Linked DNA regions of Corallococcus sp. EGB. The protein of the gene in region 1 interacts with the protein of each later gene in a pairwise test. Links are inferred from orthologs where the notes say so. Each region holds a gene or a part of one and is shown on either strand. Other genes may lie near its edges.

Region 1 (11,142 bases):
CGTCAGGGTTCCGGCGGCGCCACGGACGCCGCGTCCGGCCCGGGCTCCGACGCCGGCGGGGGCTCCGCCTCCACGTCCGCGCCAGCCCCCGCGGGCGTGACGCCCAACAGCCGCGTCAGCCGGGGCTGCACGCCCGTCTCCGCCAGCAGCGCCTGGAGCTGCAGCCGCGCGCGCCGGTTGTCCCGGTGCACCCGCCGCCCGAGGATGAGCTCGTTCTTCAACGAGTGCTCCCACCCGGTCAGCTCCGTCACCGTCACCTGGTAGCCGAACGCCTCCAGCGTCAGCGCGCGGATGACGTTGGTCAGGTGCGAGCCGAACTCGCGCCGGTGCCACGGGTGCTGGAAGAGCAGCGCCATGGCTCCGGCCTGCTTCGCCTTCTTCTCCTTGAGCTGCGCGGCCACCTCCGCCTGGCAGCACGGCACCACCGCCACGTGGTCCGCGCCGTGGCGGATGGCCGCCACCAGCGCGTCGTCCGTGGCCGTGTCGCACGCGTGCAGCGCCATCAGCAGGTGGATGCGCTCCGGGTATTGTGCCGCGTCGATGTGCGCCGTCTGGAAGCGCATCCGGTCGAAGTGCAGCCGCTCGGCGCGCCCCTTCGCGCGCTCCGTCAGGTCCGGCCGCCCCTCGATGGACAGGAGCTCGCCGCCCGCCGCGTCCTTGAGGAACAGCTCGTAGACGACGAAGCCCAGGTACGCGTTGCCGCTGCCCGCGTCCACCACCACGGGGTTGGCGTGGCGCGATTGCACGTCCTCCATCGCGGGGCGAAGCAGGCCCACCAGGTGGTTCACCTGCTTGAGCTTGCGCAGCGCGTCCGCGTTGAGGTTCCCGTCGCGCGTGAGCAGGTGCAGCTCACGCAGGAGCGCTTGGGACTGGTCCGGCAGCAGCTCCTTGCGGACCTGCGGCGCTTTGACGTTCCGCCTCAGACGGACACCACTTCGGTGACCTCCGGGATCATCTCCCGGAGACGGCCCTCGATGCCCATCTTCAGCGTCGCCGTGGACGACGGGCAGCCCGCGCACGAACCCTTCATGTGCAGGTACACGATGCCGTCCTCGAAGCGGTCCAGCGTGATGTCACCGCCGTCCTGCGCCACGGCCGGGCGGATCTCCTCGTCCAGGATGACCTGGATGCGCTGCTCCACCGTGCCGTCCGACGCCGTGGCCTGACGCGCCGCCTGGATGGCCGCCTCGTCCACCACCGGCAGGTTCTCCGACAGGTGCGTGTCCAGCGTGGACATCACGGAGTCGTTGAGCTCGTCCCACTCGCCCGACTCGCCCTTGGTCACCGTGACGAAGTTCGTGCCCAGCATCACCGCGGTCACGCCCGTGATGTCCATCAGCCTGAGCGCCAGCGGCGACTTCGCCTGCGCGTCGTCGCGGCTGGTGAAGTTCACCGCGCCACCGGCCAGCAGCTTGCGGTCCACCACGTACTTCAGCGTGCTGGGGTTGGGGGTCCACTCGAGCTGGATGTTCACTGACATGCTGTTCTCCCTACGAAAGTCCGCTTCCTCTAAAGGGCGCCGGGCCCCATAGCAACCAGTCCGGCCGTCAGGCAAACGCCCCGCACGGCGGATTCACTCCGGATGGAGCCGACGCCCGTCATCGATGTATGACACAAGGTCCCATGTCCTTCCCGCCGCGCCTCGCCCACCTCGCCACCAGGGCCGTGGTGGTGGCCAGGCTGAGCCCCACCTACGCGGCCGCCCACCACGTGGACGCCGAGGAGGCCTCCCTGCGCCTCGCCACCGCCCTCAAGGGTCCGCTGCTGACCTCCCTTCTGGAGGCCACCTGGACGCAGATGCTCGGGCGCACGAAACGTCTCAAGGAAGAAGGCCTCCTGGAGAAGGTGGCCACCACCCTGGGCGAGCGGCCCCTGCGGCCGGGCAAGGTCGCTCCCCTGACACCCGGGTGGAGCGCCTTCCTCATCCTGGTGGACCTGGAGGTGGGCACCGCCGGCGACGCCGCCCGCCGCGTCATGGAGTCGGACGAGGGTCGCAAGCGGGCCGCCGCGGGGCTGACAGAGGTCGCGGGCTTCCTGGCCCAGGAGCTCACGCGCGGGAAGTAGCACGTCCGGCCAGTCGTGGCGGCAGCCGCCACCCGCCGTTATAGGCTGGCGCTCGCCACGTCCATGTCCGTCCCGCTCCCCACCACGCTGCGCCTGCTCACCTCCATCACCGACGTTCCCGCGCCGGCCTGGGACGCGCTCGTGGACCCGGAGTCGGTGCCGTTCCTGGAGTGGGGCTTCCTCGCCGCCCTGGAGGAGAGCGGCAGCGTGGTGCCCGAGCGCGGCTGGCAGCCGCGCCACCTCACCGTGTGGCGGGGCTCGCGCCTCGTCGCCGCGGCGCCCGCGTACCTCAAGAACGACAGCCGCGGCGAGTTCGTCTTCGACGCCGCCTGGGCCACCGCCGCCGAGCGCGCGGGCCTGCGCTACTACCCCAAGCTCGTGCTGGGCGTGCCCTTCACGCCCGCCACCGGCCGCCGCGTGCTGGTGGCTCCTGGCGAGGACGCCCCCTCCCGCGAGGCGGAGCTCTACAGCGCCGCGCTGGAGTTCGCGCGCGCCGAGGGGCTCTCCAGCGTCCACGTCCTCTTCCCCACGGCGGAGGAGCTGCCGGTGCTGGAGGCGCAGGGCTATGCGTTGCGCCTGGGCGTCCAATACCTGTGGCGCAACGCGGGCTACCGGACGTTCGATGACTTCCTCGCCCGCTTCCGCGCCAAGCGGCGGCACCAGATCCAGCGCGAGCGGCGCGCGATGGACGCCCGGGGCATCACCCTGCGCACCCTGCGGGGCGACGCCCTGGAGGAGGTGGACGCGGCCTGGGCCCACCGGCTCCATGTGTCCACGGTGGACCGCTACCCATGGGGCGCGCGCTCGCTGACCGAGGACTTCTTCGCCCGCCTGCTCGCCGGCTTCCGGCACCGCTGCGAGTTCGTGGAGGCCCGGCGGGAAGGCCGCAGGGTGGCTGGCGCGTTCAACTTCACCGGGCCGCGCACGCTGTACGGCCGTTATTGGGGAGCGCTGGAGGAACAACCGTTCCTGCACTTCAACGTGTGCCTCTACCATCCGGTGGAGGACTGCATCGCCCGGGGCCGCGAGCGCTTCGAGCCCGGCGCCGGCGGCGAGCACAAGCTCACCCGGGGTTTCGAGCCGCACCTCACGTACAGTGCGCACCTGTTCCTCCACCCCGGCCTGGACCGGGCGGTGCGCGGCTTCCTGGCGCACGAGCGGGCAGCCGTCGAAAGCGGCATGCCCCTGTGGTGGGCGGAGACGGGTTTCAAGGAGCGGGTCTGAGCATCTTCAGGCAGGCCCGCCAACGGGAAAGCGAAGCGAAGGCAAGGGAGTCCGCAAGCCCATGGCTCAGAAGCACCCACACGATGACGGCCAGGTCGTTACGGAGACCGTCCCCAAGCAGAAGCTGAAGAGGCCGACGCTCTACAAGGTCCTCCTGCACAACGACAACTACACCACGCGCGAGTTCGTCGTGGCCGTGCTCAAGGAGATCTTCCACAAGTCGGAGACGGATGCCGTGCAGATCATGATGCACGTTCATTACAACGGCATCGGAGTGGCGGGCGTTTATACCTACGACGTCGCCGAGACGAAGCTCAAGACAGTGGAGGCCGCGGCGCGGGACAACGGGTTCCCCCTGCGGCTGTCCATGGAACCCGAGGAAGGCTGAACCGTGGCAGGACCATCGATTGCCAAAGAATTGCAGGCCAGCTTCCGCACCGCGCTCGACGAGGCGCGGAAGATGCGTCACGAGTACCTGACCCTGGAGCACCTGCTCCTGGCCCTCACCCGTGAGTCGCGCACCCGCGAGGTGCTCAAGGGCTGCGGCGCGAACGTCAAGCGCCTGCAGGAGAACCTGGTCTCCTTCCTGGAGGAGACGGTCGAGCGCCTGCCCGACGACGTGGACGCCGAGCCGCAGCAAACCATCGGCGTGGAGCGCGTGCTCCACCGCGCCGCCATGCACGCCCTGTCCGCGGAGCAGAAGTACATCGACGGCGGCGACGTGCTGGTCGCCCTGTTCCGTGAAGAGGAGAGCCACGCGCTCTACCTGCTACAGCAGGAGGGCGTCACCCGCCTGGACCTGCTCAACTTCATCTCCCACGGCATCAGCAAGGACGGCGAGTCCGAGGGCGAGGCGCGCGCCACGCCCGCCGGGGACGACGAGGACGGCGAGACGCAGAAGAAGAGCCCGCTGGAGGCCTACGCCGTCCAGCTCAACAACGAGGCCAAGGCGGGCCGCATCGACCCGCTCATCGGGCGCGACAAGGAGCTGGAGCGCACCATCCAGGTGCTCAGCCGCCGCCGCAAGAACAACCCGCTCTACGTGGGCGAGGCCGGCGTGGGCAAGACGGCCATCGCGGAAGGCCTGGCGCTCCACATCCACGAGGGCCGCGTGCCGGAGGCGCTGAAGAACGCGGTCGTCTACTCGCTGGACATGGGCGCGCTGCTCGCGGGCACCAAGTTCCGCGGCCAGTTCGAGGAGCGCCTCAAGGGCGTGCTCAAGGCGCTCCAGGAGCTGCCGGACGCCATCCTCTTCATCGACGAGATCCACACCATCGTCGGCGCGGGGGCCACGAGCGGCGGGTCCATGGACGCGTCCAACCTGCTCAAGCCCGCGCTGGCGTCTGGGCGGCTGCGCTGCATCGGCTCCACGACGTTCCAGGAGTTCAAGGCGTCCTTCGAGCGCGACCGCGCGCTGTCCCGCCGCTTCCAGAAGATTGAAGTGGACGAGCCCAGCGTGGAGGATACCGTCAAGGTGCTGGAGGGCCTGCGCAGCCGCTACGAGGAGCACCACCACGTGAAGTACGGCGAGGGTGCGCTCCAGGCGGCGGCGGAGCTGGCGGCCAAGCACATCAACGACCGCTTCCTGCCGGACAAGGCCATCGACGTCATCGACGAGGCCGGCGCCGCGGAGCGGCTCAAGCCGGAGGGTGTGCGCACGGGCGTCGTCTCCGCGCACGACGTGGAGCAGGTCGTCTCCAAGATGGCCAGGATTCCGGCCAAGAGCGTGTCCGCGAGCGAGGGCGTCCAGATCCAGAACCTGGACAAGGAGCTCAAGGGCGTCATCTACGGGCAGGACAAGGCCATTGAGGAGATGGTCAGCGCCATCAAGCTGTCGCGCTCCGGCCTGCGCGCGCCGGAGAAGCCCATTGGCAGCTTCCTCTTCTCCGGCCCCACGGGCGTGGGCAAGACGGAGCTGGCGAAGCAGCTGGCGCAGAGCCTGGGCGTGGAGTTCCTGCGCTTCGACATGAGCGAGTACTCGGAGAAGCACACGGTGAGCCGGCTCATCGGCGCGCCTCCGGGCTACGTGGGCTTCGACCAGGGCGGCCTGCTCACGGACGCCGTGCGCAAGCATCCGTACGCGGTGCTGGTGCTGGATGAGATTGAGAAGGCCCACCCGGACCTCTTCAACATCCTGCTCCAGGTGATGGACCACGCGACGCTCACGGACAACAACGGCCGCAAGGCGGACTTCCGCAACATCATCCTCATCCTGACCACCAACGCGGGTGCGCACGAGATGAGCACCAAGGCCATGGGCTTCGGTGACCCCGCCGTGGTGGTGGACGGCTCGCGGGCGAAGAAGGCCATCGAGCGCACCTTCACGCCGGAGTTCCGCAACCGGCTGGACGGGTGGATCCTCTTCTCCGGCCTGCCCCCCGAGGTCATCCTCAAGGTCGTGGACAAGGAAGTGCGCCTGCTCCAGAAGGTGCTCGACGAGAAGAAGGTCAAGCTGGAGCTCACGCCCGCCGCCCGCGCGTGGCTGGCCGAGCACGGCTACGACCCGGCCTTCGGCGCGCGCCCCATGGCGCGGCTCGTGGACAACACGCTGAAGAAGCCGCTCGCGGAGGCGCTGCTGTTCGGCTCGCTCAAGAGCGGCGGCGTGGCCCGCTTCGATGTCGTGGACGACGCGGTGAAGCTCCAGGCGGAAGCCACCGAGGCCGTGCCCGCGTAGGCACGACGGCGGTTTGAAGCACCCGAGGCCCCGGGCCCCCTTCACGGGGACTCGGGGCCTTCGTGTTCCTACTCCTTCGCCTCGACCTTGTAGGCGCCCACGGCGTTGGAGAGCTGCTCGGAGATGATCTGCAGCGTGGTGGCCGCCTCACCGGTGGACCCGATGCGGGCCACGGTGTCGTCCATCATCTTGGACAAATCATTCACCGCCAGGGTGATTTGGTTGATGCCCACGTTCTGCTGATTCACCGCGGCGGCAATCTGCCGGACGGCGGCGGCGTTGTCCTGGACGATGGAGGACAGCTCGCGCAGGTTGTGCCCGCTGTCCCGCACCTGCGCCAGCCCCGCCTCCATCCGCTCCGCGCCGCGCTCCGTGATGCGCACCGCGGAGGTGACGGAGTTGGCGATGTCGTCCAGCAGCTCCCGCACCCGCGTGGTCGCCTGGATGGACTGGTCCGCCAGGGCGCGGATTTCACGCGCCACCACGCTGAAGCCCTTGCCGTGCTCGCCGGAGCGCACCGCTTCGATGGCCGCGTTGAGCGCGAGCATGTTGGACTGGTCCGCCAGGTCCTTCACCGTCTGGGTGATGCCGCCAATCTGGCGGGTGCGCTCGCCCAGCTCGAGGATCTTCTCCGCGATCTCCCCCACCTGCGCGCGGATGTCGTTGAGGCCCGCCATGGTCTGCGCGATGGAGGCCTCGCCCGCCTTGGCCAGGGTGTCCGCGCGCTCGGCGACGCTGAGCACGCTCTCCGCCTTCTGCGCGGCCAGCGTGGACGTCTGCTTGATCTCCTGCGCCGTCACCTGCGTCTCCTGCAGCGCGGCGGCCTGGCGGGAGATGGTCTGCGCCTGCTCCGTGGAGGACGCGTTGAGGTGGTCCGTGGACTGGGTGAGCGCGGTGGCGGCGTGCTGGAGGTTGACCGTCACCTCGCGCAGCTTGCCCACCATCTGGGAGAAGGAGTTGGACAGCCGCCCCACCTCGTCGTTGCCGCGCGCCTGGATGGGGCGGGTGAGGTCCCCGGACGCGACGATGTGGGCCGTCACGGACGTGAGCTCCGCCAGCGGCCGCACGATGCTCCGGCCGAACAGCGCCGCCAGCACCACGCCGCCCACCTCCAGGACGAAGGCGAACAGCAGCATGTTCCAGCGCAGGGCGTTCACCTTCGCGTCGATGAACTCGCGCGCCATGCCCACGTGCACGGTGCCCAACCGGCCCTGCTCCGCCACGGCCGCGGCCACGTCCAGGGCGCGCAGCGTCCGGCCGCCGCGCTGGATGCGCACCTCCGGCACCACGCGCGTGCGCCCCTTGCCCACGCCCGGCTGCGCCTCGAGCGCGGCCTTCAGGGCCTCCGGGAAGCCCCCCTGGAACGAGTGCACCAGCACGAAGCCGGTGGGGTCCTGGATGAAGATGTAGGCCAGGTCCTCGCGCTCGCGGAACGTCTCCAGCAGCGGCTGCAGCGACCCCATGCCCGCGGACACGCCCTGCTCCGCCGCGATGGCCAGGCTCAGCGCCACGGCCTCGCCCTCGCTGGCGTGGCGCGCCTCCAGGTTGGACTCCAGCTGGCGGGTGGCGATGAGGGTGAGCAGCAGCGCCACGGAGGCGCTGATGACCGCCGTGACGAGCACGAACTTCTGTGCGAGCCCGAGCCCGCGCAGGAAGGAGACGGGGAGCGCGGAGGAGGGCTTCAAGGGAACACTCCCGGGGTGGCGTCCTCGGGTGGCGGACCGTCAGCCACCCGGCGCCAGGGACAGCGCGGACATCCGCGGTTTGTTGGAGGAACGCGGCTCACCGGACCCCTCCCTCCGGGCCGCGGGCAGGACGGAACGACGGACGCTGACAGCTCTGCAGGATGAGCTCCGCCACCAGCGCCAGCGGCGTGCCCCCGTCCGTGGCCTTCAGCTCCACGGCGGCGCGCGGCATGCCGTAGACGACGCTGGACGCCTCGTCCTGCGCCAGGGTGACGCCCCCGGCCTGGCGGATGGCCAGCAGGCCCCGCGCGCCGTCCTCGCCCATGCCGGTGAGCACGCCACCGCCGCTGCGCCGGCCGTAGGCCATGGCCAGCGAGCTCAAGAGCACGTCGCCGTTGGGGCACGGCCCGCCATGGCTGCGCTGCAGGCGCGCCAGGCCCACGCTGTCCACCAGCAGGTCGTGGCCGTCCAGCGGGAAGTACACGCGGCCCGGCTCCAGCCGCTCGCCATCGCGCGCCACGCCCACCTGGAGCTCGCACACCTGGGACAGCCAGCGCACCATCCCCTGCGTGAAGCCCACGGTGATGTGCTGCGCGACGAGCATGGGCACCGGCAGGTCGCGGGGCAGCTTGGACAGCACCTCCGCCAGCGCGGGAGGCCCGCCCGTGGAGGCGACGAGGCCGAACACGTCCACCCGCGCCCCGCTGGGCACGGGCGGCGGCGCCACGGCGCGCGGACGGCGGGAGATGACGGGCACCTCCGCCATCAGGCACACGGAGTGGGCCAGCTCCCGGCCCCAGCGGCGCAGCTCCTCCGCGTTGGTGACGTTGGGCTTGCCGATGAGCTCCAGCGCCCCGGCGCTCATCGCCTGGAAGCCCAGGTCCACGCCGCGCTGCTCCGCCACCGCGCTCACCACCAGGATGCGCGCGGGCGCCTGGGACATGATGTGCGCGATGGCCGCCGGCCCGTCCAGGCCGGGCAGGAGCAGGTCCATGGTGATGACGTCCGGGCGCAGCAGGCGCGCCAGCTGCACGGCGCGGTTGCCATCCCCCGCGCGGCCCACGACTTCGATGCGCGGCTCCTCCGTGAGCAGCGCGGTGAGGGTGTTGGCCATGGTGGGCGAGTCATCCACCACGAGCACGCGGATGGACCTCTTCGTGCTCACGCGCGGCTCCCCCGGCGGCTCATCACGTCCAGCACCTCCGCGAGCAGGCGGCCCGCGGCGCACTCGCGCTTGCTGAGGAAGCCGTCCGCCCCGGAGGCGAGGCCCCGCTCGCGCGCCACGGCCGTGTCGTGCGCGGAGACGAGGATGACAGGCAGCGTGCGCGTGTCCTTGCGCTCGCGCAGCCGGGCGATGAGCTCGATGCCGTCCATCTCTTCCATGTCCAGGTCGCAGATGACGACGTCGTAGGTGTCCACCTGCAGCCGCTCCAGCGCCCGCGCGCCGCTGGCCGCCAGGTGCACCTGGAAGCCGCCGGCCTCCAGCATCGCCCGGTGCAGCGCGCGCGCGGTGAGCGAGTCATCCACCACCAGCGCCCGCCGGCTCGCCGCGGACACCGTCACCTTCTCCGAATCCGACACCACCCAGTCCGGCCGGAGGATGAGCAGCAGCTCTCCCCGGCTGAGCGTCGCCGCGCCCTGCCAGGCCGCCACGTCGCGCACCTCCGACGGCAGCGGGCGGATGACCAGGTCCCGGTCCCCCACCACCGCGTCCACGCCCAGCGCCACGCGCTTGCCGCCGCTCTGCACGATGAGCAGCGGCTGGCCCTCCGCGGGCGGAGACGACGCGCGCAGGCCCAGCCGCGCGCCCAGGTCCACCACCGGCAACAGCTGCCCCTGGTATTCCAGGTGCGTGCGGCGCTTTCCCACGCGCAGCATGTCCGGGCGCGCCAGCTGCGTGGACTCCACCGCCAGCATGGGCAGGCCCACGAACTGCTCCAGCGCGCGCACCATCAAGAGCGGCGAGCTGCCCAGGTCCACCGGCAGCGTCAGCACGAAGCGCGTGCCCTGCCCGCGCGTGCTCGACACCTCGATGCGGCCCTGCAGGGACTCCACCGTGGCGCGCACCGCGTCCAGGCCCACGCCGCGCCCGGAGGTGTCCGTCACGTCGGAGCGGGTGCTGAAGCCCTCGCGGAAGATGAGCTCGCGCACCTGGTTGTCGTTGAGCCGCGCGGACTCCTCCGCGGTGATGAGCCCGCGCTTCTCCGCGGACTTGCGCACCTGGAGCAGGTCGATGCCGCGCCCGTCGTCGCTCGCCTCCAGGTACAGCAGGTTGCCCTGCTGCTCCACGCGCAGCGTGAGCGCGCCCTCGTGGTGCTTGCCGGCCTTCTCGCGCTCGGCGGGCATCTCCAGGCCGTGGTCCACGGCGTTGCGCAGGATGTGCACGAGCGCGCCCTGGAGCTTCTCCAGCAGGCGCCGGTCCAGCGACACCTCCGCGCCCACCACGGACAGCCGCGCCTCCTTGCCCAGCTGGCGCGACAGGTCGCGCACCATGCGCTGCAGCGGGTCCAGGATGGTGCGCGTGGGCCGCGTGGTGATGGCCTTGAGGCCCTCCTCCAGCGCGTCCACGATGTCGCTCGTCTCCTCGCCGTCGGTGCGCAGCGAGCGGCCCGTGCCGGACAAGAGCGTGCGCGCCTCCGCCGTCTCCGCCAGGAGGCCCTGCTTCGCGAGCAGCGCGGACACCCGCTCCAGCTCCCGGCTGCGCTCCTCCACCCGCAGGCGAACCTCGCGCAGGCGCTCCACCTCGCGCATCAGCGACGTCACCTGGGCGGCGCTCACCCGCCAGCCGGCGTCGGAGGACTCCGCCGCAGGGTCCGGCAGGGCCTGCGCTTCGGACGGGGCACCGGCGGCGGCGGGCGGCGGGGTGGCCGCGGCGGGCGGCACCTGCGCGAAGGCGCCCCCCGGCAGCGCGGCGGCCTCCTCCGGCGGCGGCGCGGCGGCGACCAGCTGGGCCAGCGCGGCGGCGGGGTCCGGCAGGTGGTCCCCGCGCCCGTCCGCGTGCGCCTGCGCGCGCAGCATGAAGAGGTCCAGCCCGTGCAGCAGCACGTCCACCACCGCGCGCGGCATCTTCTGCGTGTGCGCCTTGAGCGGCGCCAGCGCGTCCTCCAGCTTGTGGGCGATGTCGCCCAGGTCCTGGAGCCCCAGCGACGAGGCGCTGCCCTTCAGCGTGTGCAGGTGCCGGCCCAGCCGCGTGTAGATTCTGGCGAGGGCGTCGTTCTCCAGCCCCTCGCGCTCCAGCTCCAGCAGGTCCATGGTGACCTTCTGGATGACCTCCTGGGCCTCCACGGCGAAGCCCGCCACCAGCGGCTGCAGCATCGGATCAACGGGCATGGCGCACTCCCCCGTCGGTCCGGCCGAACAGGCGCTTCGGGTCGATGAGGTGGATGAGCTGGCGGTCGTGGGTGAACACCTCCACCACCGGCCCCTCCGCCCGGGCGCGCGCGGCCTCCACGGACGCGAGCGGCAGCGTGGTGGGGCGCGGAATCGCCTCGCAGT
Region 2 (11,443 bases), 5.0 Mb from region 1 along the record:
GTCAGGAACGCACGGAGCGCTGGCGCAGGCTCCTGTCGGACACCCGCGTCGGGTCGGGGCCGCGCTCCGCGCAGGCGGACGCGTCCGGGGCGGAGGCCGCGCACCGGCAGCTCGACGAGCGCAACGACTACTCACGCGACTACGACCGCATCGTCTTCTCCAGCGAGTTCCGCTGCCTGCATGACAAGACGCAGGTCTTCCCGCTGTCGACGAGCGACTACACGCGCACGCGCCTCACGCACAGCATCGAGGCGTCCTGCGTGGGCCGCTCGCTGGGCCATCAGGCCGGGCTGGGATTGAAGGCGCAGGGCGTGGAGCTGGACCCGTCGCACCTGGGCACCATCGTGGCGGCGGCGTGCCTGGCGCACGACATCGGCAACCCGCCGTTCGGCCACTCGGGCGAGGCGGCCATCCAGCACTGGGTGGGCCAGCGGCTCTCCCCGCCGGGAGCGGGGAGCAAGAGCCCGTTCACGACGGAGTCCGAGTGGCGCGACCTGCGCGACTTCGAGGGCAACGCGCAGGGCTTCCGCATCCTCAACCGGCTCCAGTCGCGCGAGCGCCGGGGCGGGCTGCGCTACACGGCCGCGACGCTGGGGGCCATGAGCAAGTACCCGCGCCCGTCGGTGCTGCCCGGCTCGCGGCCGAAGGCGAAGGGCGTCGTGTCGGAGAAGAAGTTCGGCTACTTCCAGGACGACGTGGACCTGGCGCTGGAGGCCTGGCGCGCCACGGGCCTGCGCGAGCGCGAGCCCGGCGTGTTCAGCCGCCACCCGCTGGCCTTCCTCGTCGAGGCCGCGGACGACATCTGCTACGCGGTCATCGACCTGGAGGACTCCGCGAAGCTGGGGCTCGTGCCCATGGAGCGCGCGTGCCAGCTGTTGGAGTCCGTCCTTCCGGAGCCGGTGGTCCGCAAGCCGCCCCGGCACCTGGAGACGCGCATGGCCCAGGCGCGGGCGAGGGCCATTGGCAAGCTCATCCCCAGGTGCGTGGAGGCCTTCGTGGCGCACGCGCACGACCTGGAGGCGGGCCGCGTGGAGAAGCCGCTCACGGAGCTCCAGCCGGACGTGCGCGCGCAGCTGGAGGAGATCACCGACTTCACCCGCGAGCACGGCTACTGGAGCGAGCGCGTGCTCCAGATTGAGAGCGCGGGCTTCAAGACGCTGGGCGGCCTGCTGGACATGTTCGCCCTGTCCGTGGTGGCGGAGTCTCCCAACGCGGAGGAGCGGAAGCTGCGGCAGCTTTTGCCGCTGGAGTGCTTCCAACGCCCGGAGTTCGCGGCGGCGGACGAAGAAGCGCCGCGCCCGCCCCGGCGCGACGAGGTCATCCAGCGGCTCACGCCGTACCAGCGGCTGTTGTGCGTGACGGACTACATCACCGGCCTGTCGGACAGCCGCGCGGTGGAGCTGTACCAGCGGCTGTCCGGCATCCAGCTGCCCACGTAGTCCGCGCCCGCGTCCGCTCCCCCACCGGCCGGGCGCCCGGAACGTGCGGTCCCGGCCGCCGGGCGCTACGCTCGTGGCCCATGTGTGGCCGAGTCACCGTCCGGACCTCTCCCGCGCAGCTCGTCGCCGAGCTGGAGCTCGCGGGCGCGCGCGCGACGCTGGAGCGCGAGCGTTTCAACCTCTGTCCCACGCAGCTCCTGCCCGTGGTGCCCAACGACGGCGCGCGGCTCCTGGACGTGTTCCGCTGGGGGCTCATCCCGTCATGGGCGAAGGACGCGTCCATCGGCAACAAGATGATCAACGCGCGCGCGGAGACGGTGGCGGAGAAGCCCAGCTTCCGTGCGGCGCTGAAGCGCAGGCGGTGCCTGGTGGTGGTGGATGGCTGGTATGAGTGGAAGCAGTCCACGAAGCCCAAGACGCCGTACTTCTTCCACCACCGCGAGGGAAGGCCGCTGGCGCTGGCGGGCCTGTGGGAGGAGTGGACGGCGCCAGACACCGGCGAGGTGCTGCGCACCTGCACCATCATCACCACGGGCCCCAACGCGCTGATGGCGCCCATCCACGACCGGATGCCCGTCATCCTGTCCCCGGAAGGCCAGTCCGTGTGGCTGCGCCCGGAGCCCCAGGAGGCGTCCGTCCTGCTGCCGCTGCTCGTCCCCGCGGCGGAAGCACCGCTGGACGTCTACGAAGTGGCGCGCGGGGTGAACTCGCCCGCCAACGACGGGCCCGAGTGCGTGGCCCGCATCGCGGCCTGACTCGAGGGACTCTCAGCCCGCCGCGGAGTCCTCCTCTTCCGGCGGCGGGCAGTAGGGCGCGACCGCCTCCTTCAAGAGCTCCATGTGCAGGGGCTTGTGCAGGGTTCCCACGACGCCGGCCATCCGCTCCGTCGGGAAGCTGGCGGTGAGCACGAAGACGGGCAACCCGCACAGTGTCGCGTCGTCGTGCATCCGCCGCAGGAAGCCGTAGCCATCCATCACCGGCATCATCAAATCCAGCAGCACGATGCAGGGCTTGCGGCACGAGGCCAGGGCTATCAACCCCTCCTCACCGTTGGTCGCCGTCAGCACGGAGTAGCCTTCGAGCTCCAGGTACCGGGCCATCACTTCCAGCTCCGGCTCGTCATCGATGATGAGAATCAGCGGCGGGGTCGCGTCGGGCACGGCTCTCTCTTCCGTGGGGTCAACGGAAAGCTAGGACGCCCGAGCGGCGCACTGCCCAGGGCCCGCTGTTGATTCCGGGCCGGCGGTCCCTGCCATGGCCAGGAGGGGAGGGGCCCGCCCGGCCGCCCGCCCGGAAACAGTGGCGCGGCGGCTCCAGACAGTTCCTGGGCCGTCCCGGAAAAGGCCCTAGGATTCGCGGCCATGACGTCCTCCGACAGGGCCGTGCCGGTCCGGCGCCGGCGCATCGCCGTGGCCTCCGTCACGGGGCTCGCCGTGCCCTGCATCTGGCATGTCCCGATGGGCCTCCTCCGTGGCATGGATCCCTTCCACCCCCGGAACCTGGCTTCGCTCACGCATCGCCCGGGGCATCCTCGCCAGCACCCTGGGCGCGCTCCCTCCGCTGTATGAAAACAAACCGAAACAGCCCGCCCCCGTCCGTGGCCAGGCAGGCATTCCAACCCCCTGAATCGCCGTCCCGGGAGCACCGGAAAAGGCCTTGCGCCCGCCCACCTCCACGGTTTTCCGTGGATGACATGGAACTGGCGCCTCGACTGACCTACAGTTCTTGAACGGAGGGGGACGTTTGCCCGAACTGCCACCCAGCGCGTATCCGGCCTTGTTCGAGCACACGCGAGACGGCGTGCTCGTCCTGGACCCGACCCTGCGGGTCGTGGCCGTGAACCGCGCCGCGGAGGCGCTGCTGGGGCCGCGCGACCTGATGGTGGGACAGCCCGTGGACCGCGTGCTGCCGGGCTGGACATCCCCCCAGGTCTCCTCGCCGGGGGACACCTCCCCGGAGACGGAGGTCCCGCAGGGGCCGGTGCGCACGGTGCGGGTGCAGGCGGTGCCGCAGGACGGCGGCTGGCTGCTGCTCTTGAGGGGCGTGGACGCGGCCCAGGCGGCCGAGTCCATCCTCCGGCAGCAGAAGGAGTTCTTCGAGGCGGTGGTGCGCCACAGCCCGGTGGCCATCGTCACCATCAGCCGCAACTTCGAGGTGCTCAGCTGGAACCCCGCCGCGGAGCGGCTCTTCGGCTACACGCCGCAGGAGGCGCTGGGGCGCAACATCCTCAAGCTCGTGGCCAACGCGGACACCATCCGTCCGGAGGCCGAGGAGACGTCGCGCGAGGTGCTGCGCAAGGACCGCGTGCACGTGGTGACGAAGCGCGTGCGCAAGGACGGCACGGTGGTGGACGTGGAGCTGCGCGCGCTGCCGGTGACGGTGGCCGGGCAGTCCATGGGCTTCATCGCCATCTACCACGACGTCACCGACCTCCAGCGGGCGCGCCAGGCCGCCGAGGACGCCAACCAGGCCAAGAGCCTGTTCCTGGCCACCATGAGCCACGAAATCCGCACGCCGATGAACGCCATCATCGGCATGGCGGGGCTGCTCATGGACACGGCGCTCACGCCCGAGCAGCGCGACTTCGCGTCCACCATCCGCCAGAGCGGGGACGCGCTGTTGGGGCTGCTCAACGACATGCTGGACTTCTCCAAGATCGAAGCCGGCCGGGTCGAACTGGAGCAGCAGCCCTTCAACCTGCGCCAGTGCGTGGAGTCCGTGCTGGACCTGCTCGCCATGCGCGCGAGCGAGAAGTCCCTGGACCTGGGCTACCACGTCACGGACGAGACGCCCGTCAGCGTGGTGGGCGACGGCGCGCGCCTGAGGCAGGTGCTGCTCAACCTGGTGGGCAACGCGGTGAAGTTCACCGAGCGCGGCGGGGTGTCAATCTCCGTGGACACGCCGCGCCAGCCGCTCGCGCCGGGCGGCCTCTTCGAACTGCACTTCGCGGTGCAGGACACCGGCCTGGGCATCACCGAGTCCGCGCGCGCCGGCCTCTTCCAGCCCTTCAACCAGCTGGATGAATCCGTGTCGCGCCGCTACGGCGGCACGGGGCTGGGCCTGGCCATCAGCAAGCGGCTGGTGGAGGCCATGGGCGGGCGCCTCTGGATGGAGAGCGAAGGCGTCCCGGGCAGGGGCGCCACGTTCCACTTCACCTTCCAGGCGCGCGAGGCCCCGCGCAGCGCGGAGGTCCTGCGTCCGGACGCGCTGAAGCTGCACGGCCGGCGCGTGCTGGTGGTGGACGACAACGCCATCAACCGCAAGCTGCTGGGCCGCCAGCTGGCCGCGTGGGGCATGGCCCTCGTGGAGGTGGGCTCCGGCCAGGAGGCGCTGTCCAGGCTGGAGTCCGGGGCGCGCTTCGACCTGGCCATCCTGGACCACCGCATGCCGCTGATGGACGGCCCCACGCTGGCGGCGCACATCCGCCAGCAGCGCGACGCGCGCGAGCTGCCGCTGCTGCTGCTCACGTCCTACGACCAGCGCGACGCGCAGCCTCCGGGCCTCTTCACGGCGGTGCTGCCCCGGCCGGTGAAGGCGTCGCAGCTGCACGACGCGCTGATGACGTGCCTGGCCCAGGACCTCATCTCCGCCCGGCCCCTGCCTGTCGCGCCCGCGCCCGCCACGCGCGAGCGCTCCGTGTTCAACTCGCGCCCCGGCGAACAGATGCCGCTGCGCATCCTGCTGGTGGAGGACAACCCCACCAACCAGAAGCTGGCGCTGCTGGTGCTGGAGCGGCTGGGCTACCCGTCGGACACGGCGAACAACGGCCGCGAGGGGTTGGACCTCCTCGGGCGCAACCGCTACGACGTCGTGCTCATGGACGTCCAGATGCCGGAGCTGGACGGCCTGGAGACGACGCGCCAGCTGCGCAAGGACATCCCCGTCGGCGAGCAGCCCTGGGTCATCGCCATGACGGCCAACGCCATGACGGCGGACCGGCGCGAGTGCCTGGAAGCGGGCATGGACGACTTCCTCAGCAAGCCCATCCGCGTGGAGGAGCTGATCGCCGCGCTGCGCCGCGCCTGGGAGCGCCTGCCGCGCGAGCCCGGGGCCGCCCCCATCGCCCGCGCCCCGGAGGCGCCCCGCATGGGCGCCCCGCGCATCCGCGGGCTGGAGGCGGGCGCGCTGGAGCGGCTGTGGCAGTCCCTGGACGGCCAGGTGGAGCGCATGCTCCCGGAACTGGTGGACACCGCGCTGGAGAGCATGCCCCGGCTGATGGACGACGCGCGGGGCGCGCTCGCGCGCGGCGAGCTGGAGAACCTGGCGCGGGCCGCGCACACGCTCAAGTCCAACGCGGCCTACTTCGGGGCGGCCATGCTGGAGTCGCTGTGCTGGGACATCGAGCAGCGCGCGGACGCCCGCGTGCTGGAGGGGCTGGAGGGGCTCATCGCCCACTGCCAGGAGGCGCTGGACGAGAGCCGCCGGCTCCTCGAGCAGCTCAAGGGCACCGTGGTCTCCCGGGCCGCGGGCTGACGCTCCTTCAGGCCCGCTGGGGCGCGCCCGGGTCGGTGATGGTGAGCGGCTGACGCTGCCCGTCCTTCGCGACGAGGCTCGCGGTGAGGGCGAAGTCCGGCCCCATGCGCAGCTCCAGCGTGGTGGGGCCCGGGTGGGCCATGCGCCAGTCGGGCTCGATGCGCACGGTGCCCAGGAGCTCGCGCTCCACGGTGGTGCGGTCCAAGGCCTCGAAGAGCGCCACCGGCACGGGGCCCGGCCAGGGCGGCAGGTCCAGGTCCACGCTGCGCGTGCCGGGCACGGGCGTGTTGGCGGGGAGCACCTCGTGCTGGCCGCCGCCGGGCACCATGGCGCCAATGGGCATGGGCACCACGTCCGACAGGCCGCTGATGCCGCGCGCCAGGTTGCGCCCGAGGATGGCCGCGCCCACGGCCACGCCCAGCTCCGGGTGCACTTCCTTGTCCGATGACAGCTTCTTGAAGTGGGCCAGGCGCTTGCGGATGGCGGGCATGCGCGTCTGGCCGCCCACCAGCACCAGCTCGTCGATGGCGTCCGGCTTCAGGCCGGCCTTCTCCAGCACGTCGTCGCACGCGGCGGCGGTGCGCTCGATGAGCTGGAACACCATGGCCTCCATCCGCTCGCGGGTGAGCGTGACGTTGAAGTCCACGAAGGCGCCGTCCTTCTGGGTGATGCAGGGGATGCGGATGGGGACGGAGGGCGCGCTGGAGAGCGCCATCTTCGCGGACTCGGCGGCGAACACCAGGCGCTGCATGACGACCTTGTTGTCGCGCAGGTCGATGCCCTGGTCCTTGCGGAAGTCATCCACCAGCGCCTCCACGATGGCCTCGTCGAAGTTGGCGCCGCCCAGGAACGCGTCGCCGCCGGTGGCCAGCACCTTCACCACGCGGTTCTGCACCGACATGAGGGTGACGTCGAAGGTGCCGCCGCCCAGGTCGAACACCATCACCGTCTGCTCGGGGTTGCGCAGGTTGGCGTAGTAGAGCGCAGCGGCGGTGGGCTCGTTGACGATGGCGCGCACACGCAGGCCCGCCTTCTCCGCGGCCCGGCGGATGGCCTCGCGCTGGCGGATGGTGGCGTGCGCGGGCACGGTGAGCACGCACTCCTCGAACTTCGCCCCAGCCGCGTGCGTGGCCAGCGTGTTGAGGTGCTTGAGGATGAAGTGCGCCACGTCGATGAGCGGCGTCACCTTCCCGTACACCTCCACGGCGGTGTAGCCGTCCGGGCCCTCCACCAGCTCGAAGGCGAAGCGGCCGCGGTGGCGGGCCACGTACTCGGACTGGAAGCGGCGGCCCAGGAAGCGCTTGGCGCCGAAGACGGTGTGGCGCGGGTCGTCGATGATCTGCCGGCGCGCCGCCGGGCCGACGATGGCCTTGTCGCCCGCGTGGAACCACGCGATGGACGGCAGGGTGAGGCTCTTCTCCGCGATGGGCACCACGCGAAGCTTGTTCGCCCGGTCGAAGAAGGCCGCCGCGGTGTTGGTGGTCCCGAAGTCAATGCCGAGGATGGGGGCGGCGCTCGTGCTCATGAAGGCCCCCATCCTCGCACGTCCCGCCGCGCCGGGGCACCCGGCACGGCGGTGGAGATGTGCTCAAGGGAGCACCTCCGCGGTGCCATTCGCCTGTGCGCGGAGGTCGGTTGAACCCACGGTGTCAGGTCCCGGGCGGCGTGTTGTAGCCGGCGTCGCCGAAGGGCTTCAGGCGCTCCAGCCACATCTCCTCCAGCACCTTCAGCTCCTCCGCGGGCGGAGGGCCGCCGGGCTCCTCGCGGGGCTTGAGCTTGTCGAGCACCTCGAAGGAGAAGGCCGCCTCGCCGTAGCGCTCCCAGTCCGCCTGCAAGGCGGGGATGCGGTGCATGCGCTGGGCGAACTCGAACCGGATGCGGTTGAACATCGCGGTCAGGTTGAGCGCGTGGCCCACGAACAGCTTGCCGTTGGCGTGGCAGCGGATGGCGTAGATGCCCATGGGCACCTCCGCTTCCTTGTACGCGCGCTTGCGCTCCGCGCGGGCCGCGCGCGAGTCGTCACCCGATGTCATGGCGGCCTCCGTAGCCCAGCGCGATGAGCTGCTTCTCCAGCCGCTCCTTCGCGGCGGCGTCGCGGGGGCGCACCCAGTCGCGGCCCATCCGTTCCCAGTCCGGATCCGTCGCATCAATGCCCAGCGCCTGGAGGAAGTCGGCCTCGCAGACGAAGCACTGCGTGCGGAAGGGGAAGAGGAAGCCGCCCTGCGACTCCAATGAGCGGGCGGCTGCTTCGTAGGTGGAGAACCACCGGTTGAGGAACACGCTGTGGACCTTCTGGAAGAAGGCGCGCGTGTCCAACTGCCCCACGTGGGCCTCCAGGGCCTGCTTCAGGTCCGTCCAGGTGGCGTGGCCCGCTTCCCGCGCGACCACGGCGAGGCCGTGCTTGCGCTGGATGCCGTCCCTTCGCGCGAGCACCTCCCCCAGGGGCAGGGCCGCGAAGAAGGGCAGGGCGCGCATCCGCTCCGCGGCGCGCGTGGCGCGGGCGGTGTCGGGCGAGTCCAGGTCCTTGAGCAGCAGGGACGCGCGGACCTTGTATTCATGAAGCGTGACGGGGAGGGGGCTGCCGGTTCCCATGACGAATCCTCCGGTGCAGGCCCTCACCCGTTGGGGGACCGTGGAAGGACTTCATCGGGAGTCTGGCGACAGCGGGTGAGGCGAGGGTGACGTCGTCTTTCCGGGTGGCGGGCGCCCCTCGGCACCCGTGGACGCGAATAGACCAGACCGCTCGCGCGGCCGTCAACGCGGCTGAAGGCATGCAACCAGGAGAGCGCCCTGCGGCGGTGTGCCCGGGTATGCTCCGGCCTGATGCCCGAACGCGTACGAACAGCTCCCTCCGCGAATGACCTTGCCGCAGCCGAACTGGATGCCGAGCGCATCCTGGAGGGCGGTGCGGAGATCATCTCCGGGGCGCAGCGCCCGTACGCGGAGCTGGAGGCCGTGCTGTCGGCCCGGGGCTGGAAGCGCCGGTTGCTGGCGCAGTTGGATCGGGTGTCCGCGCTCGTGGCTGGGGCTCCGGTGGTGCGTGAAGCGCTGGCGCGGGTGCGCCGCCGCGCCGAGGTGGAGGCGTGGTCCGAGGACATGCCCGTCCTGCGGCAGGCCCGCACGCTCTCCTCGCAGATCGAGCGCATCACCCGGCTCGCGCGGCAACGGCTGGACACGTTGACGGTCGCGCCTCCGGACGTGTCCTTCGATGAGGCGCTGAGGCGGTTGGTGGTATTGCTGGGCCAGCCTGTCAGCAAGGCGCTGAAGGAGGGCGAGGTGGTGGTCTTCGAGCCCGAGCACACCCGTGAGCGCGCGGTGCAGCCAGGCCCGGGCGTGGCCGGTATGAACGTGCCCTCCCGCTATCTGCTGATCGTGCCGTTGGGGATCCTGCTCTGCGTCCTCCTCATGGTCTCACGTGTTCCCGAGGTGCAGACCCTGGGAGGGGTATTCCTGGGGCTCTTCATTGGAGGGCTCCTGCTGTGGCCCCTGCTGCGCTCCGGCCGGCTGCGGATCACCAGCGAGCGGCTGCTCTGGACGCCCCTGGTGGGCGAGGCACAGGCCGTGCGTCTGGACTCGATCGCGGCCAACGGCGTCCGTTTGGACCGGGACCAGTTCGACCTGGTGGTGACGGGGGACCGCCGGCTGCGCGCCCGCAGCGTCCAGGATGCCCTGGGCTTGATGGTCATGCTGGAGCTGCACCGGCAGCCACCCCTGCTCGGCGCTGCTTCGCGGACCGGCGTACAGCTGGAGGACGTTGCCCTCCTCCCGGCGAAGGTGGGGGATGTCGACGGGACCTGCGTCCTGCGTCCCCGGACGCTGGCGTTCATCCCCGACGGGAGCGGCCCGCAGGTGCTCCAGGCCATCACCGGCAAGCCCACGTCACTGAGGGGGTTCGAGCCGGACCGGCTGTTGGAGACGCTGCGCTGGCTGCCCGCGGAGGAGTTCGACGCCTGTATCTCGCGCGTGGCGAAAGCCACGGGAGGGCTGACCTGGGCCGCGGGGGATGCGCACTTCGTCCCCGGCCTGCCGCTCTGGGTGGCGATCCGGATCAAGCGCGGGGAGCAGGTGATGCTCGCCCGGGCGGAGTGGCGCTATCGGGACGCCGCCGAGCGGCTCCTCCAAGGCTGGACGCGGCGCCCCGCGCCTCCGCCTCAAGAGTGACGCGTGCCTATGTCTCGGACTGTCCGCGGCGCAGGCCCAGGGCCTTCATTTTTTTATAGAAAGCCGGGTCCCATCACGCTGTTGAACCGTGTTGATTCCTCTGTGATTGCGAGGACTTCGCGCGACGGCGGTGTTGATGCTGTTGGTCCTTCGCACCCGCTCGTGATGGCAAGTGAGCACGCGGCAGACACACGGACTCGTGTCGCCGCGTTCCGCGCTGGTGTTCCGGCTGCGCCGGGATGCCGTGCCTGCACTGCATCTCAGGCATGTCTTGAGCACGCGCTTGAGGCTGCGGTGACGCTCCTCACCCAGGTCGCCGGCTCGTAGCGCACCGCGCCCGGCCGACCAGCGGGCTTTTTCCCTCACTTCGAAGTCAACGCGCCTTCCGCGCGAACAGGAGACGTGTGTCATGACGTCCAACCGCAAAGCGGCGAGTCACGAACAGCCCCGCATCCCCGACGAATTCACGCTGAGCTTCAAGCGCGCCCCTGGTGGCGGCTGGGTCGTCTCTGGAGCCTCCACGGGGAAGGGGCACTACGCCTACGAGGCCTTCTGCGACGCCTTCTGCCGCATGGCGAAGCCCGTCTCGGCTGCGAGCCTCCCGTCCACGAAGACGGACGCCAAGGCCCGGCGCGACAAGAAGGGCGGTGGCCGATGAGCCGCACCTACGACGTGGGCTCGAGCTCCGAGCAGGGGCGCCGGGACTACCAGCAGGACGCCGTGGCCCACACCCAGGGCCCGGCCGGGCTCGTCGCCGCCGTGGCGGACGGTTTGGGTAGCTACGAGGGTAGCGACAAGGCGGCCCAGGCCGCAGTCCGGACGGTGCTGGGGCACGCGTACCTGGAGCAGGTGGCGGTTGTCGGTGGCTCGCTCAAGCGCGGCCTGGAGTCCGCCGTCGCACAGGCCCACCGTGACGTTCGCCATGAGCAGCGCGCCAGTGGGCACTCAGGGCTCACCACGCTGGCCCTGCTGGTGTTGGCGGGCGGGCGCGCTGCAGTGGCGCACGTGGGCGACAGCCGCGTCTACCGGCTGCGCGCGGAGAAGCTCGAGCAACTCACCGAGGACCACCGCGACAGCCGGCATGTTCTGACGCGGTGCCTCGGCAGCTTCCGCGGCGTCGACTACACGCCGGACGTGCTGGAGACGGACGTGCGGCCCGGGGACGTGTGGCTGCTGTCCACGGACGGCGTGCACGAGATGCTGACGCCGGAGCAGCTCGCTGCCGTGCTGACGGATGGCGCCGACGCCCAGGTGGCCGCCCGGGCGCTGGTGGAGTCCGCGCTCGCCGCCGGCAGCCGCGATAACTGCACCGCCCTGGTGGTGCGGGTGCCCGGGGAAGCCCCGGAGACGAAGCGAGGTGCCGCGTGAGC

What was found.
Region 2: the proteins of clpA (region 1) and KYK13_RS12275 interact in binary tests that used the Escherichia coli proteins (3 or more experiments, as listed by UniProt). The link is inferred for Corallococcus sp. EGB from one-to-one orthologs.

What each region holds. Positions count from the first base shown.
Region 1 is NZ_CP079946.1:7,831,048-7,842,189, forward strand. Bases 3,306-6,320 are described here. They hold clpA (ATP-dependent Clp protease ATP-binding subunit ClpA), read left to right. Parts: upstream 3,306-3,679; coding sequence 3,680-5,962; downstream 5,963-6,320. Other genes in these bases: KYK13_RS31785 (ATP-dependent Clp protease adaptor ClpS), read left to right, coding at 3,350-3,676; KYK13_RS31795 (methyl-accepting chemotaxis protein), read right to left, coding at 6,031-6,320. Outside these bases: KYK13_RS31760 (SAM-dependent methyltransferase), read right to left, coding at 3-806; KYK13_RS39385 (NifU family protein), read right to left, coding at 920-1,480; KYK13_RS31775 (hypothetical protein), read left to right, coding at 1,624-2,064; KYK13_RS31780 (GNAT family N-acetyltransferase), read left to right, coding at 2,128-3,288; more of KYK13_RS31795, read right to left, coding at 6,321-7,647; KYK13_RS31800 (chemotaxis protein CheB), read right to left, coding at 7,745-8,812; KYK13_RS31805 (response regulator), read right to left, coding at 8,809-10,977; KYK13_RS31810 (chemotaxis protein CheW), read right to left, coding at 10,967-11,142. UniProt on the Escherichia coli protein: ATP-dependent specificity component of the ClpAP protease. It directs the protease to specific substrates. It has unfoldase activity. The primary function of the ClpA-ClpP complex appears to be the degradation of unfolded or abnormal proteins.
Region 2 is NZ_CP079946.1:2,866,241-2,877,683, forward strand. The notes cover bases 2,797-6,112. They hold KYK13_RS12275 (PAS domain-containing hybrid sensor histidine kinase/response regulator), read left to right. Parts: upstream 2,797-3,182; coding sequence 3,183-5,912; downstream 5,913-6,112. Other genes in these bases: KYK13_RS12280 (Hsp70 family protein), read right to left, coding at 5,920-6,112. Also shown: dgt (dGTP triphosphohydrolase), read left to right, coding at 1-1,439; KYK13_RS12265 (SOS response-associated peptidase), read left to right, coding at 1,520-2,194; KYK13_RS12270 (two-component system response regulator), read right to left, coding at 2,207-2,599; more of KYK13_RS12280, read right to left, coding at 6,113-7,437; KYK13_RS12285 (GIY-YIG nuclease family protein), read right to left, coding at 7,562-7,945; KYK13_RS12290 (hypothetical protein), read right to left, coding at 7,932-8,504; KYK13_RS12295 (hypothetical protein), read left to right, coding at 8,736-10,073; KYK13_RS12300 (hypothetical protein), read left to right, coding at 10,483-10,731; KYK13_RS12305 (PP2C family serine/threonine-protein phosphatase), read left to right, coding at 10,728-11,441. UniProt on the Escherichia coli protein: Member of the two-component regulatory system UvrY/BarA involved in the regulation of carbon metabolism via the CsrA/CsrB regulatory system. Phosphorylates UvrY, probably via a four-step phosphorelay.